One region of the Streptomyces sp. Ag109_G2-15 genome, then DNA from elsewhere that is predicted to be linked to it. Evidence: predicted binding sites of a transcription regulator. Region 1 holds the regulator's gene; the other holds the start of a gene.

Region 1 (7,766 bases):
GCAGCAGACGCGGGTCTGGTGGCCCAGCTGGACCAGGTGCGCACGGCACTGAACGAGCGCACGCTGGACCTCCAGCGGCTCCAGGCCGAGTACCAGAACTACCGCCGCCGAGTGGAGCGCGACCGGGTCGCGGTCCGGGAGATCGCCATCGCGAACCTCCTGACCGAGCTTCTGCCCGTGCTCGACGACATCGGCCGCGCGCGGGAGCACGGCGAACTGGTCGGCGGCTTCAAGTCGGTGGCCGAGTCGCTGGAGACCGTCGCGGCCAAGATGGGCCTGCAGCAGTTCGGCAAGGAGGGCGAGCCCTTCGACCCGACGATCCACGAGGCCCTGATGCACAGCTACGCGCCGGACGTCACCGAGACGACGTGCGTGGCCATCCTGCAGCCCGGGTATCGCATCGGCGAGCGCACCATCCGCCCCGCGCGGGTGGCCGTGGCCGAGCCGCAGCCCGGCGCGCAGGCCGTCAAGGCGGAGGGCGCCGAGGACACCACCGAGGCGACCGCGGCCGACGACAAGGAGAACGGTGGCCCGGAGGAGGGCTGACGTAATCACTGAAGACAGGAAGGAGGGGCGTCGGGGATGAGCACCAAGGACTTCATCGAGAAGGACTACTACAAGGTCCTCGGCGTCCCCAAGGACGCCACCGAGGCCGAGATCAAGAAGGCGTACCGGAAGCTCGCCCGCGAGTTCCACCCGGACGCCAACAAGGGCAACGCCAAGGCCGAGGAGCGCTTCAAGGAGATCTCCGAGGCGAACGACATACTCGGCGACCCCAAGAAGCGCAAGGAGTACGACGAGGCACGCGCCCTGTTCGGCAACGGCGGCTTCCGCCCCGGGCCGGGCGCCGGCGGCAACTTCAACTTCGACCTGGGCGACCTCTTCGGGGGCAACACCCAGAGCGGAGGCGGCTTCGGCGGCGGAATCGGTGACGTCTTCGGGGGCCTGTTCAACCGCGGCGGTGCGACCGGCACCCGCACCCAGCCCCGGCGCGGCCAGGACATCGAGTCCGAGGTCACGCTGAGCTTCACGGAGGCCATCGAGGGCGCCACGGTGCCCCTCAGGATGTCCTCCCAGGCGCCCTGCAAGGCCTGTTCCGGCACCGGCGACAAGAACGGCACACCGCGCGTGTGCCCGACCTGCGTCGGCACCGGGCAGGTCGCCCGGGGCTCGGGCGGCGGCTTCTCGCTGACCGACCCCTGCCCCGACTGCAAGGGCCGCGGCCTGATCGCCGAGCACCCCTGCCTGGAGTGCAAGGGCAGCGGCCGCGCCAAGTCGTCCCGCACGATGCAGGTCCGCATCCCGGCGGGCGTCACCGACGGGCAGCGCATCCGGCTGCGCGGCAAGGGCGCGCCCGGCGAGCGGGGCGGACCGGCGGGCGACCTGTATGTGATGGTCCACGTCGGCGAGCACCCGGTGTTCGGGCGCAAGGGCGACAACCTCACCGTCACCGTGCCGGTCACGTTCGCCGAGGCGGCCCTCGGCGGCGAGGTGCGGGTCCCCACCCTCGGCGGCCCCGCCGTCACCCTGAAGCTGCCGCCCGGCACTCCCAACGGCCGCACCATGCGCGCCCGGGGCAAGGGCGCGGTCCGCAAGGACGGCACCCGCGGCGACCTGTTGGTCACCGTCGAGGTGAGTGTCCCGACGGACGTCTCGGGGAAGGCTCGTGACGCACTGGAGGCGTATCGCGAGGCGACCGCGGGCGAGGACCCGCGGGCGGAGCTGTTCGAGGCCGCGAAGGGAGAATGAGAGTGATGGACGGCCGTCGGCGCAACCCGTACGAACTGACCGAGGAGACCCCGGTCTACGTCATCTCGGTCGCGGCCCAGCTCTCCGGACTCCACCCGCAGACGCTGCGCCAGTACGACCGCCTGGGCCTGGTCTCCCCCGACCGCACCGCCGGCCGGGGCCGACGCTACTCGGCCCGTGACATCGAGCTGCTCCGCCAGGTGCAGGCGCTGTCGCAGGACGAGGGCATCAACCTGGCCGGCATCAAGCGGATCATCGAACTGGAGAACCAGGTCGCCGCGCTCCAGTCCCGCGTGGCGGAGATGGAGGCGGCCCTGGACGGCGCGGCGGCCGCGATGCAGCAGCGCGAGGCCGCCGTCCACGCCTCCTACCGCCGCGACCTGGTCCCGTACCAGGAGGTCCAGCAGACCAGCGCGCTGGTGGTGTGGCGGCCGAAGCGGCAGCAGAACGACTGAGGCGTCTGCGACAGATGAAAGGGGCCCGGATTCCGGGCCCCTTTCGCGTGCTCAGGGTCTTCAGGGCGCGAGGGCCACCCAGTCACCGCCGGGCGCGGACTCGGTCCCGTCCGCGTACAGCGCGACCACCCGGTAGAAGTGAGTGGTCCCCTTGGCGGCGCCGCTGTCCTCGTACGCGGTGTCCGTCGTGGCGCCCAGCTTCTCGTACGCCTTGCTGCCCGGGTTCCAGCGGTAGACCTGGTAGCCGGTGGCGTCCGCCACGGCGTTCCAGCCCAGCGCGACGCCCGTCCCCGCGGCGGCCGCCGACAGCCGGACCGGCGAGCCTTCGGGCGTCGCCTCGCTCGGCGTCATGTCCAGCTCGGTGACGGTCACGGCCTCGGCCGGGCCGTTCCACTTGATCGCGGAGTTGCCCTCGTCGTCCACGGCGTCGACGAAGAAGCAGACCTCGCCGCCGTCCGGGAGCGTGGTGTAGTCGTAGGACGTCCTGTCGGGCGAGACGTAGTCCGCCGTGCCGCCCCAGCAGATCTGGTCGCCCGGGTCGCCCACCACCTCGCCCCAGTGGATCTCGTAGTACTTCAGGTCCGTGGCCGGGTTCTTGTCCCAGTTCAGATGGAAGCCGTACTCGGTCGGGGTGACGCTCAGCCCGGTGACGAGGGCGGGCGGGTCGTTGTCCCAGATCTTCCCGCGCTGGGACTCGGACCGGGCGGACTCGTTGCCCGCCGCGTCGACGGCCGAGACGCGGTAGTAGTACACGACGCTCTCGGCGGCCGTGGTGTCCAGGAAGGTGAGCTGGTCCGTGCGCCCGATCTCCGTGTACGTACCGCCCTGGCCCGCCGCCCGCAAGACCCGGTACGACACCGCGTCCGCGACCTTGTCCCAGCCGACCTTCAGCCCACCCGTACCGCCGGTCGAGGTCACCTCGCCGGACGCGAGCACGATGGTGGGCGCGGCGGGCGCGACCAGGTCGACGGTGGTCACACCCAGGTCCGCCGTACCCGTGGACTCGTTGCCGACCCGGTCGTAGGCACGGACCTCGTAGTAGTACGTCTCACCCGCCTGGGGAAGGCCGGCGTCGGTGTACGAGGTGGAGGTGGTCGTGGCCAGCGGCTTGCTCCCGAACGACGCGCCCTTCAACCGCCGATAGACCCGATACCCCCCGAGGTCCATCTCCTTGTTCTTCGCCCAGGTCAGCTTCGCCTTGCCCGTCTCCTTGTCGTACGCCACCGAAGTCCCCGTCGGCACAAGCGGCTTGACCTTGTCGGCGTCGGCCGACAGCCGGGGCAGGTACGAGAGGGCGACGTTGGCGGTGCCGGTCCAGTTGACGTAGTCGACGCGCAGGGTGTGCTTGCCGGACGGGATCGTGACGTCGACGGACTTGCTCTGGTTGGTCGACACGTTCTTCCAGATGTCCACCTTGCGCACGCCGTCCAGGTACACCCGTACCCCGTCCTGGGTGCTGACCGGCAGCGAGAAGGGCCCACCGGAACCAAAGTCCCGCGTCACGCTCCAGCGCACGCCGAAGTTGTCCTTGGGCAGACCCGTGGCCGGGGCACCCGTGCCCCAGTTCTCGGAGATCCCTGAGTCGCAGTCGGTTTTCTTCGGAGTGCCGGAGAAAGTCGTGTTCGCGTAGAACGTCCGGGTGTACACCGGGGAGACGCAACTCGGGGCGGCGGACGCGGTGGTGGTGAGTGCGCTCAGCAGGGCGCCGGTGGTGGAGAGTACGGCGGCCGTGGCTGCCGTACGTCTGGCTGGGTTCATTCGGTCCTCTGCTCGAGTCGGAGAGACGGCGCACGGCCGCCGGTGATCACGACTCGCGAGGATTGCCGTTGGTTGTGCGGATCTTTGCCTGCCCATGAACTCCCCGTGGATGGAGGGTCCGTAAAGAGTGTTTGGAGGGGATTCCGTTCCTTCTTCACAGGTGCAGCGGAGCGTGCTGTTGCGCACTCGTTAAGTAGTTCCGCTTGACGCCGGGTAGCGGCTCCGCGTTGTCTTTTCAGACACCTGGGTCGTAAAGCAGCACCCACGTCCGGAACGCACCTGAAGTGAGCCCCCGAATGCGTCGTATCGCCATAGCCGTGGCTGCATCCACGATGACCCTTTCGCTCGTCGGCTGCGGCGTGCTGGACGCGACGGGGGACGGTGCGAGCGCGAGCCCGACCAAGGGCGACGACGTCACCATCGGGCTGCTGCTGCCGGAGAAGGCGAACACCCGCTACGACAAGTTCGACTACCCCATCATCAAGAACAAGGTCGCCGAGCTGACCCACAAGAAGGGCAAGGTCGAGTACGCCAACGCCGACGCGGACGCCGCCCGGCAGGCCGGCCAGCTGCAGCAGATGATCGACGACAAGGTCGACGTCATCCTGCTCGACGCGGTCGACTCGCACGCCATCGCCGGCCAGGTGAAGAAGGCCAAGGACGCGGGCATCCCGGTCATCGCCTACGACCGGCTGGCCGAGGGTCCGATCGACGCCTACATCTCCTTCGACAACGAGCTGGTCGGCGAGGTGCAGGGCCGTTCGCTGCTGGAGGCGCTGGGCTCGAACGCCGACACCTCCGACAAGGTCGTCATGGTGAACGGCTCGCCCACCGACCCGAACGCCAAGCAGTTCAAGCAGGGGGCGCTCTCCGAGCTGAACGGCAAGGTGACGATCGCGGACACCTTCGACACCCCTGACTGGAAGCCGGAGAACGCCCAGGCCGAGATGACCGAGGCGATCAACAAGATCGGCAAGAACAACATCGCCGGGGTCTACGCCGCCAACGACGGCATGGCGGGCGGTGTCATCAAGGCGCTGAAGGCGGCCGGCGTCACCAGCCTGCCCCCGATCACCGGCCAGGACTCCGAACTGGACGCGGTGCAGCGGGTCGTCGACGGCGAGCAGTACATGAGCGTCTACAAGTCCTACCCGGACGAGGCCGAGGCCGCGGCCCAGATGGCCGTCACCAAGGTGCAGGGCAAGGACATCCAGTTCGACGCCCTCACCCAGGACAAGGTCGACAGCCCGACCGCCAAGGGCATCCCGTCCAAGCTGGTCCAGGTGAGCGCCCTGACCAAGGACAGCATCAAGGACACGGTTCTCGCCGACGGGATCTACACGATCGGCGAGATCTGCACCGCCAAGTACAAGGCGGCCTGCGCGGCCATCGGCCTGAAGTAGGGCAGAAGCCCGGCTCGCGGCAGTGGGCTCGCACGTGACGCGGCGGGAGCCGGAAGGTCCTCGGCTCCTGGCCGCGTCACGCGCTGAGCGGCCCTCCCGTATCGCGCCACCCCCGTGGGCGCGATACGACGGCCCCGGCCGAACGGGGGGTGTCCGACCGGGACCGCTCCGGGTGTCGGTGCACCCGGGGGAAGCGAGATCAACGATGCCCCGGTGACGTGCGCCCCACCACCATCATCTTGTTGCAATGCGACGGGAGGAGGCCGGACGAAAACGGGTCGTAACGTCGGTTTTCGCCGCCCGCGGTGCGTGGAGCCGTGTTGCGGACCCGGTCCCGGCCGCGCATAGTTGCGCTGCGGAAGAGGCAGCAAGCCGGGGGTGGAATGGGCGATGGCCAGGCACGGGACGGAGCAGCATCCACACGGTGCCGACCGACTGTGCGGGGTCGGGGATCGCGTGTATTCCCGGGCCGTACGTCGGGGACGGGTGCCGCGCACCGACGCGGAACAGGTGCCCTGCCTGCTGGAACTTGCCCTGCTGCACCCTGACCCGGACGACATGGACTGGCTGGTGCCGACCTCCCCGCAGGAGGTCATGACCCGGCTGCTGCGCGGGGTCTACGACGAGGTCAGGGAGAGCCAGCAGCGGGTGGGTTCGGCGGTGGCCGCGGTCGAGTGGTACGCCGGTCTGGGCCGGCAGCTGCAGGCCCTGTCGGCACCGGGCGAGGGCACGGCCATCCGCGTGCTGGACGGGCTCTCCCGCATCCAGGCCGCGATGGACGAGGCGACCGAGGCGTGCACCACCGAGGTGCTCACCGTGCAGCCCGGCGGCATCCGGCGCGAGGCCGAGCTGACCGAGGGACTGCACCGGGCGCTGGCGCTGCGCGGCCGGGGCGTGCGCATGCGCGACCTGTACACGCATGTGGCCCGGCACGGGCAGGGGCTGCTCAACTACCTGGAGCTGATGGGTGACACGGTGGAGGCCCGCACCCTGGACGAGGTCATCGACCGGCTGATCCTCTTCGACCGCACGGTCGCCTTCATCCCCGCCAACTCCGAGCGCACGATGGCCCTGGAGCTGCGCCACCCGGCGCTGGTCGAGTACCTGGTCACGGTCTTCGAGCGGCTGTGGCGGCTGGCGCTGCCGCTGACGGCTCCCCTTCCCGACACCGGCATCGAGGGCATCTCGCACCGCGAGCGCTCCATCGCCGCGCTGCTCGCCGAGGGCCATCAGGACGCGGTGATCGCCGAACGGCTCGGCATAAGCGTGCGGACCTGCCGGGCCCACATCGCCCGCCTGTCGGACACGCTCGGCGCGGCCAGCCGTACCCAACTGGGCGTGCGCATCGCCCAGGTGGGCCTGAACGGCCCCCCGCACCCCGGCCCGCCGGCCGCGCTCACGCTTCCTGATCAAGGATCCCCGAGCGTGCGATGAGGTAGCCGAGCTGGGCGCGGCTGTCGCTGCCGAGGGTGGTGGCGAGCTTGGCGATGTGGACGCGGGCGGTGCGGACGTTCATGCCGAGGCGGTCGGCGATGACGGTGTCGGTGTGGCCCTCCACGAGGAGGGCGGCGATAGCGCGTTGGCGCGGGGTGACGCCGTTCAGCGAGGGCCGCTGGGCGGTCTCGGGGTACATGGGGGTGGCCAGCCGCCAGAGCCGCTCGAAGGTCGTGACGAAGTACGTCAGCAGGGCCGGGTGGTGCACCTCCAGGGCGAGCCGGCCGTCGTCGCCCGCGGGGATGAACGCCACCGTGCGGTCGATGACGATGAGCCGGTCCGGCAGTTCGTCCAGACCGCGGGTCACGACGTCGCCCCGCAGCCGCTCGAAACTGGCGTACACGACGGGCAGATGGCGCTGGGTGTGCTGGTAGAGGGCGCGGATACGGCCGCCCCGGTCGAGCAGCGCCTGGTCGCGTGCGTAGGCGGCGGCGCCGGCCGCCTCGCCGCGCGGGCCGCTGAGCCCGGCGTGCGACTGGATGCAGAGCACCTCCTCGGCGGCCTCGGCCATGGCCTCGGTGATGGCCCGGTTGATCCGCTCGGTGCCGCTGTGCAGCCGGAGCAGGGGGGTGCCGGGGCCGTCGGCGTGCGGGGCGTCGATCCGCATCAGCGACTCGAACTGCTCCACCAGCCGTTCCTCCCGCCGCCGTTCGTCGGCGACGCGCGCCGCCGAGGTGCTCAGCAGCCGGTGCAGGGCCGCGGCCGGGGAGACCGGCTCCATCAGCTCCGGGTCGTGCAGGACCGGGTGCAGCAGCCCGAGGTCGGTGAGGCAGGGCGCGTCCGCCGCGTCCACGGCCCGTACGTGGCCGTCCTGCAGGGCCTGCTCGTACAGCTCGGCGCCGGTGGCGCACAGCTCCTCGATCCCGTGCTCGCGGTGGCTCACCGGGCCGCCTCCTCCAGCTCCAGG
Region 2 (7,766 bases), 1.3 Mb from region 1:
GGACCCTCGCTCCGGTGCCAGTCGATGACGGCGGGCTCCCGTTCGACGACGGTGATCCGCCCCCACCTGTGGTGACCCGCCGCGGCGTGTGCGAGCGAGAATCCCACCCCCAGTCCGCCGATCAGCACGTCCGGTGCCGGGCGGCCGTCCAGGGCGTCGTACGCGGCGTCGATCAGCAGCCGCTCCGAGCGGCCGTCGGAGGTGTCCATCAGGAAGCAGCCGTTGGCGATGATCTGCAGCAGCGCGCCGTGTCTGCGCAGCACCACCTCGCCGTACGGGCCTTCGCGACGGTCCAGGACCACGGGTGTGTCGTAGGCGGCAGTCATACGTCCATCCTGCTCGAACAAGGCGTTGCGTTCATGGGAATTGACCGCGAACCGACGGGTAACGGGGGCTCTTGGTCGGGCCCGGCTGCCCCCGGCTGCCGCCGCACGCCGCCGCCGCGCGCCTCGCGCGCGCCGTCGGCCGTGCCTACGCTCGGAACGGACGCCCTCACCGGTCCGGCGCGGGCCGCGCACGGACATGGCGGCCTCGTCACACTGACCGGCGCGGCGGGCGCGGGCAAGACCCGCACCGCCGAGGAGGCCACCTCCCACGCCCCCGGCTTCCGCACCCTGTGGACCTGGTGCCCCCTGGAAACCGCCACCCGCCCCTTCCGCCCCTGGTCCCGCCTTCTCCGAGAACTGACCGCGGAGGACGCCGCGTGCGGCCGGGTGGTGGGGAGCGGGCTCCGGGTGAAGGGCGCGGTGCGGAGGTGTGGGCGCCGCGCCGAACTCTTCGTACGGTTCCTGCAGACCAACACCGCACCCGAGGGCCTGTTCACCGAGGACGTCTTCCTCGACCTGACGCTGCCCCAGTGGCGGCTGCAGACCTCGGGCCGGGACGCCCTCGTCGCGCTCCGCCGCCACAGCCACCCCGCCCTCGGCACCGTCCCGCGCCAGTGAGATGTCCGTCTACTGCACCGGCGACTGGTCCCCGGACATCCAGGCCGCGCACGCGAGGGAGGTGACCCTGCCTCGGCCCTGAGGGCGGCCGGGGGCGGACGCGTACGAAGCTTCTGAGGTTGCTGTGAATCCGCTCTCGCGTGGCGTCGGTCATAGACAGCGGCCTCGGGAACACGAAGTGTGGGGCGCGACGGAAGGAGCGCCTCAGCGTGGAACGGACCGTGACCGGCCCTCAGACGGCCGCGTCCCCGCTACCTGACGTCTCCGGCCTGCTCGACGGGGTCCCACGACAGCGCGAGCTGCCCGCCCGGGCTCCCGCCCCGACGCCGGCCCCGGCCGCGGCCCGTCCCTCGTTCCGCCCCTGGCACCTCCTGCCGACCCCCGCCGGCACCCCGTTCACCTTCGCCTACGCGGCCCTCCTCGCCCTCACCTCGCTGGTGGCGGCCTGGGCCGACCCCGCCCTGATGCACACGCTGTACCAGGACTCAAGCACCGACGTCGCCCACCTGGTGCGCACGCCGGTGCTGGTGCTGCTGGCGAGCGCGCTGTGGATCGCGGGCGGCATCGTGTCGCCGTACGCGGCCGCGTTCGTGCTGGTGCTCACCGCGCTGGAGCGGCGGATAGGCGGAGCCCGGGCGGCCTGCGTGTTCCTGGCGGGCCACGTCCTGGCCACGCTCGCGACAGAGGTCCCGGTGGGCCTCGCGGTCCTGTTCGGCCACCTCCCGGACACCTCCCTGCACCGCCTCGACTACGGCATCAGCTTCGGCGTCGCCGCCAGCATCGGCGCCCTGTCCGGCCTGCTCACCCCCTGGGTCCGCTGGCCCCTCCTCACCCTGGTCGCGAGCCAGCTCGTCAACGACCTGATCGCCTTCCAGGACCCGCTGACCAACTGGGGCCACCTGATCGCCCTCACACTCGGCATCGCGGGCTGGCCACTGGTCCGCCGCTGGCGCCTTCCGGCGGTTTCCCCGGTTTCCGTGTAGACGTTCGCCCGATGGCGTAGCGACCGGCTCCGAGGCCGGGGCGCTTTCTGACCGCAACACCCCACCCCCTCAGGCGCGACTGACACCCTCTCACCTGCAGAAACAGTCGCGTCAGCAAGCGATCGCTCACAGCGAACAACAACCCGGGAACAACAGCGGAGCGCCGTGCATTGAGTCGGCATAGCTCAAGTTGACTGCCTAAGGGGAGATCATGGCTGCTGAGTCCACGGCATTCACGCTCGTGTTGCCCGTGCTGCCGCTCGACGACGAGGTCGTGCTGCCCGGGATGGTGGTTCCGCTGGACCTGAGCGACGCCGAGGTGCGGGCCGCGGTGGAGGCCGCGCAGGCCGCCGCCCGGTCGGAGCCCGGGAAGCCCAAGGTTCTGCTGGTGCCGCGCATCGACGGCACGTACGCCAAGACCGGTGTGCTGGGCACCGTCGAGCAGGTCGGCCGGCTGGCCGACGGCGACCCGGGGGCCCTGATCCGCGGCCGCGGCCGGGTGCGGATCGGCGCGGGTACGACGGGTCCGGGCGCGGCGCTGTGGGTCGAGGGTGCGCGGGTCGACGAGACCGTGCCGGATCCGCTGCCCGGGCATGCCGCCGAACTGGTCAAGGAGTACAAGGCCCTTGCCACCAGCTGGCTGAAGAAGCGCGGCGCCTGGCAGGTCGTCGACCGCGTCCAGGCCATCGACGACGTCTCCGCGCTCGCCGACAACTCCGGTTACTCGCCCTTCCTCACCACCGAGCAGAAGGTCGAGCTGCTGGAGACCGCCGACCCGGTGGCCCGCCTCAGGCTCGCCGCGCAACAGCTGCGCGACCACCTCGCCGAGCAGGACGTGGCCGAGACCATCGCCAAGGACGTCCAGGAGGGCGTCGACAAGCAGCAGCGCGAGTTCCTGCTGAGGCGTCAGCTCGAGGCCGTCCGCAAGGAACTGCGCGAGCTGAACGGCGAACAGGACGGCGAGGAGTCCGACGACTACCGCGCCCGCGTGGAGGCCGCCGACCTGCCGGAGAAGGTCCGCGAGGCCGCTCTCAAGGAGGTCGACAAGCTGGAGCGGGCCTCCGACCAGTCGCCCGAGGGCTCGTGGATCCGCACCTGGCTGGACACCGTCCTGGAGATGCCGTGGAACGAGCGGACCGAGGACGCGTACGACATCCAGGGCGCCAAGGCGATCCTGGACGCCGAGCACGCGGGCCTGGAGGACGTCAAGGAGCGCATCACCGAGTACCTGGCGGTGCGTAAGCGGCGCGGTGAGCGCGGACTGGGTGTCATCGGCGGGCGGCGCGGCGGTGCCGTGCTGGCGCTGGTTGGGCCTCCTGGGGTCGGAAAGACCAGTTTGGGCGAAAGTGTCGCTCACGCCATGGGCCGTAAGTTCGTCCGTGTCGCCCTCGGTGGCGTCCGCGACGAGGCGGAGGTCCGCGGTCACCGGCGTACGTACGTCGGCGCGCTGCCCGGCCGTGTCGTGCGTGCCATCAAGGAGGCGGGGTCGATGAACCCCGTGGTCCTGCTGGACGAGATCGACAAGGTCGGCTCGGACTTCCGCGGCGACCCGGCGGCGGCGCTGCTGGAGGTGCTGGACCCGGCGCAGAACCACACCTTCCGGGACCACTACCTGGAGGTCGAACTGGACCTGTCCGACGTGGTCTTCCTCGCCACCGCCAACGTCCTGGAGGCCATCCCGGAGGCGCTCGCCGACCGTATGGAGATCGTCCGCCTGGACGGCTACACCGAGGACGAGAAGGTCGTCATCGCCCGTGACCACCTGCTCCCGCGCCAGCTGGAGCGGGCCGGCCTGGCCGAGGACGAGGTCACGATCGACGAGGGCGCGCTGCGCAAGCTCGCCGGTGAGTACACCCGCGAGGCGGGCGTGCGCACCCTGGAGCGGTCCATCGCACGGCTGCTGCGCAAGGTCGCGGCCCAGCACGAACTCGGCGAGCGGAAGCTGCCGTTCACCGTCCGGGACGAGGACCTGCGCGCCCTGATCGGGCGCCCGCACCACGTGCCCGAGTCCGCCCAGGACCCGGCCGAGCGCCGTACGTCCGTGCCCGGCGTGGCGACCGGCCTCGCGGTCACCGGAGCCGGCGGCGACGTCCTCTTCGTCGAGGCGTCCCTGGCCGACCCGGAGACGGGCGCGGCAGGGCTGACCCTGACCGGCCAGCTGGGCGACGTGATGAAGGAGTCGGCGCAGATCGCGCTGAGCTTCCTGCGCAGCCGCGGTGCCGAACTGGAGCTGCCGGTGGCCGATCTGAAGGACCGGGGCGTGCACATCCACTTCCCGGCGGGCGCGGTCCCGAAGGACGGCCCGAGCGCGGGCATCACGATGACCACCGCCCTCGCCTCCCTCCTCTCCGGCCGTCTGGTCCGCACGGACGTGGCGATGACCGGCGAGGTCTCGCTGACCGGCCGGGTGCTGCCCATCGGCGGGGTGAAGCAGAAGCTGCTCGCCGCCCACCGCGCCGGGGTGACCACCGTGATCATCCCCAAGCGCAACGAACCCGACCTGGACGACGTCCCGGCCGAGGTGCTGGACAAGCTCGACGTCCACGCCGTGACCGACGTCCGCCAGGTCCTGGAACTGGCGCTCGCGCCCGCCACGAGCGGCGCGGAGCCGGAGGTTCCGGTAGCGGCGTGACGGACGCTGCCGGATGAGGGAAGGCCCGGGTCCCGTGAGGGAGGCCCGGGCCTTCGCCATGCCATGAGCGGGCACACAGGTGGACAAGCGGGCAGATGGATCAACTGGATAGAATTCAGGCGTGAGTGGGCAGGTGGTGCAACCCTCCGGCCCGATCGGGACGGAGATCGCCGGCTACCGGGTGGAGCGCGAGCTGGGCCGCGGCGGCATGGCCGTCGTCTACTGCGCCACGGACCTGCGTCTCGGCCGCACGGTCGCCCTCAAACTCCTCGCGCCCGAGTACACCCGCAACGACTCCTTCCGCCGCCGCTTCCACCAGGAGTCGCGGATCGCCGCCGCCATCGACCACCCCCACATCGTGCCCGTCTTCGAGGCCGGCGAGACCGACGGGATCCTGTACATCGCGATGTGCTACGTCCACGGGCTGGACCTGCGCGCCGTGCTCGACCGCGACGGCCCGCTGCCCGTACCGGCCGCGCTGTGCATCGCCGCCCAGCTGGCGTCCGCGCTCGACGCCGCCCACGAGCACGATCTGGTGCACCGGGACGTCAAACCCGGCAACGTCCTGGTCGCCGAGGGCATCGACAGCGACCACCCGGAGCACGTCTACCTCACCGACTTCGGGCTGGCGAAGAAGTCCCTGTCGCTGACCGGGTTCACCACCGCGGGCGAGTTCGTCGGCACCCTCGACTACGTGGCGCCGGAGCGGGTCGCGGGCCGCCCCGTGGACGGCAGGTCCGACCTCTACAGCCTGGCCTGTGTCGTCTACGAGACCCTGGCGGGCGCCCCGCCCTTCCGGCGGGACGACGACCTGGAGCTGCTGTGGGCGCACCAGTACGACCCACCGCCCCTGCTGAGCGAGGAACGGCCCGGGATCCCGTCGGCCGCCGACGACATCCTGCAGAAGGCGCTGGCCAAGGCCCCGGACGACCGTTACGGCACCTGCCTGGAGTTCGTCTCGGCCCTGCGCGCCGCCCTGGCCGACTCCCGCCCGCAGCGCCGTACGCCCACGCTGGTGGACGCCCGTGCGGCCGGCACCCTCCCCGCCGCCGAGCCGGTGCCCGCCCCGCCCGCCTGGGCCGGCCCGGTCCTCAAGGGACCGGAGTCATAGGCGCCCGCCTAAATACCGGGCGTTTCCCTTCTCGTCAAGTCCCGAGTCCTCGGAACGTGACCCCGTTCTGGCATTCCGGCCTACTTGAAGCACGGCCCCACCGGAGAAACCGGAAACCGAAAAAGGGCCCTGAATCAAGTAGGAGAAAGTCATGAAGCGCACCAACGAGAACCGCGAGATCGTCCGTCCCAAGCGTGGGTTCCGTCTCTCGACGATCGTCGCCTCGGCCGTGGTCGTCGCCGGCGGAATCGTTCTCCCGGCCGCTGCGGCCTCGGCGAGCCCGATGCCGGCCTCGGCGACCGTGTCGATGGCGACCACGCACCACGACAAGAAGGACGAGCACCACAAGAAGGACCACCACAAGAAGGACCACAAGAAGAAGGACCACGGCAACGCCACCGGCGGTAAGGGCGGCAACGCCACGAGCAACGGCAAGGGTGATGCGACCGGCGGTAATGGCGGTAACGCCACGAGCAATGGCAAGGGTGATGCGACCGGTGGTGGCGGCGGTAACGCCACGAGCAATGGTGCCGGCGATGCGACCGGCGGTAATGGCGGTAACGCCACGAGCAATGGCAAGGGAGATGCGACCGGTGGTGGCGGCGGTAACGCCACGAGCAATGGTGCCGGCGACGCGACCGGCGGTAATGGCGGTAACGCCACGAGCAATGGCAAGGGAGATGCGACCGGTGGTGGCGGCGGTAACGCCACGAGCAATGGTGCCGGCGACGCGACCGGCGGTAACGGTGGCAACGCCACGAGCAACGGTGGCGGCGACGCGACCGGTGGTGGCGGCGGTAACGCCACGAGCAACGGTGGCGGGGACGCGACCGGCGGTAACGGTGGTGACGCCACTTCCAACTGAAGCCCACCTCACTGACAGCAGACAGTGAGCGACGGCGGACCCGGGTGGCGCGGTCGGCGACCGCGCCACCCGACCCCCGGCCACGAATCCCCCCGCAACCCCGACCCCCCTCACGAAACGGCACCCCTCATGACCCGCAACGTCCGCAAGAGCAGCCTGGCCGTGGCCGCCGCCTCCCTCCTCTTCCCCCTCGGCGCAGTCCTGATCCCCGCAGGCGCAGCCTTCGCCGCCCCCGCGTCGCACAGCGTGACGGCTTCCGAGTCGCACGACGACCACGGCAGCAAGGACCACAAGAAGCGCGACGGCCACCACAAGGACGACCACCACAAGAAGCACGGTGATCACGGGGACGGACACCACGGCGACCACGACACCTGCAGCGCCGGCAACGCCACGGGCGGCAACGGCGGCAACGGCACCGGCGGCGACGCCACGGTCTGCACGGCTCCGGGCGGTACGGGCACCGGCGGCTCCGGCGGCCGGGGCAGGGGCTCCTGCGGCGGCAAGGGGACGAACGGCCGCAACGGCACCGGCACCAACGGCAGCGACGGCCCGCCGTGCCCCGAGCACAAGCCGGACCCCTCGGGCGGGGACACCGGCGGCAGCACCACCACCCCGGAGTCGCCCACCCCGGAGCCCTCTCCGGCCGACCCCCCGGCCGATTCCGGACCCGCTGCGCCGAACCCCGGTCATGACAGCGGCGGCGGCACCGCCCCCGACGCGCCCGCCCCGCCGGACGTGGTCGTCAACTGAGCACAGCGAGACCCGGACAACTGAGCAGAGCGAGACCCGGACTGCCCCGCCCCTCCCGGCGGGGCAGCCCCATGTCAGAACCCGGTCAGTGACTGCTCCGCCCACACGGTCTTGCCGACCCGGTCGTGGCGGGTGCCCCAGCGCTTGGCGAGCTGGGCGACGAGCAGCAGGCCCCGGCCGCCCTCGTCGAAGATCCGGGCGCGCCGCATGTGCGGGGTGGTGCCGCTGGAGTCGTAGACCTCGCAGATCAGGGTGGAGTCCTGGTGGATGAGCCGGAGCTGGATGGGCGGGCGGCCGTAGCGGATGGCGTTGGTGACCAGTTCGCTGACCATCAGCTCGGTGGTGAAGGCGGCCTCGTCCAGCCCCCAGACGCTCAGCTGCTCGGTGGTGTGCTTGCGGGCCCGGGCCACCACGCTGGGGTCGCTGTCCAGCTCCCAGGCGGCGACCCGGTCGGCGTGCAGGGCCCGGGTGCGGGCGA

The links. The regulator HspR, encoded in region 1, represses chaperone genes until heat shock. The targets are predictions, from matches to a motif close to TTGAGNNNNNNNNNCTCAA.
Region 2: lon (endopeptidase La) is a predicted target of HspR. The motif match lies at 2,098-2,116, and genes of this name have one in related genera.

The regions. Positions count from the first base shown of each region.
Region 1 is NZ_OCNI01000001.1:2,664,180-2,671,945, reverse strand. It holds gene grpE (nucleotide exchange factor GrpE) at 1-546, shown strand, start outside; gene dnaJ (molecular chaperone DnaJ) at 583-1,749, shown strand; gene CRP49_RS11740 (heat shock protein transcriptional repressor HspR) at 1,755-2,204, shown strand; gene CRP49_RS11735 (PA14 domain-containing protein) at 2,265-3,962, opposite strand; gene CRP49_RS11730 (sugar ABC transporter substrate-binding protein) at 4,259-5,365, shown strand; gene CRP49_RS11725 (helix-turn-helix transcriptional regulator) at 5,756-6,799, shown strand; gene CRP49_RS11720 (helix-turn-helix transcriptional regulator) at 6,762-7,742, opposite strand; gene CRP49_RS11715 (helix-turn-helix transcriptional regulator) at 7,739-7,766, opposite strand, start outside.
Region 2 is NZ_OCNI01000001.1:1,374,304-1,382,069, reverse strand. It holds gene CRP49_RS05850 (spermidine synthase) at 1-326, opposite strand, end outside; gene CRP49_RS47455 (ATP-binding protein) at 468-944, shown strand; gene CRP49_RS05840 (rhomboid-like protein) at 1,154-1,927, shown strand; gene lon (endopeptidase La) at 2,139-4,559, shown strand; gene CRP49_RS05830 (serine/threonine-protein kinase) at 4,681-5,670, shown strand; gene CRP49_RS05825 (hypothetical protein) at 5,822-6,535, shown strand; gene CRP49_RS05820 (hypothetical protein) at 6,665-7,288, shown strand; gene CRP49_RS05815 (SpoIIE family protein phosphatase) at 7,363-7,766, opposite strand, start outside.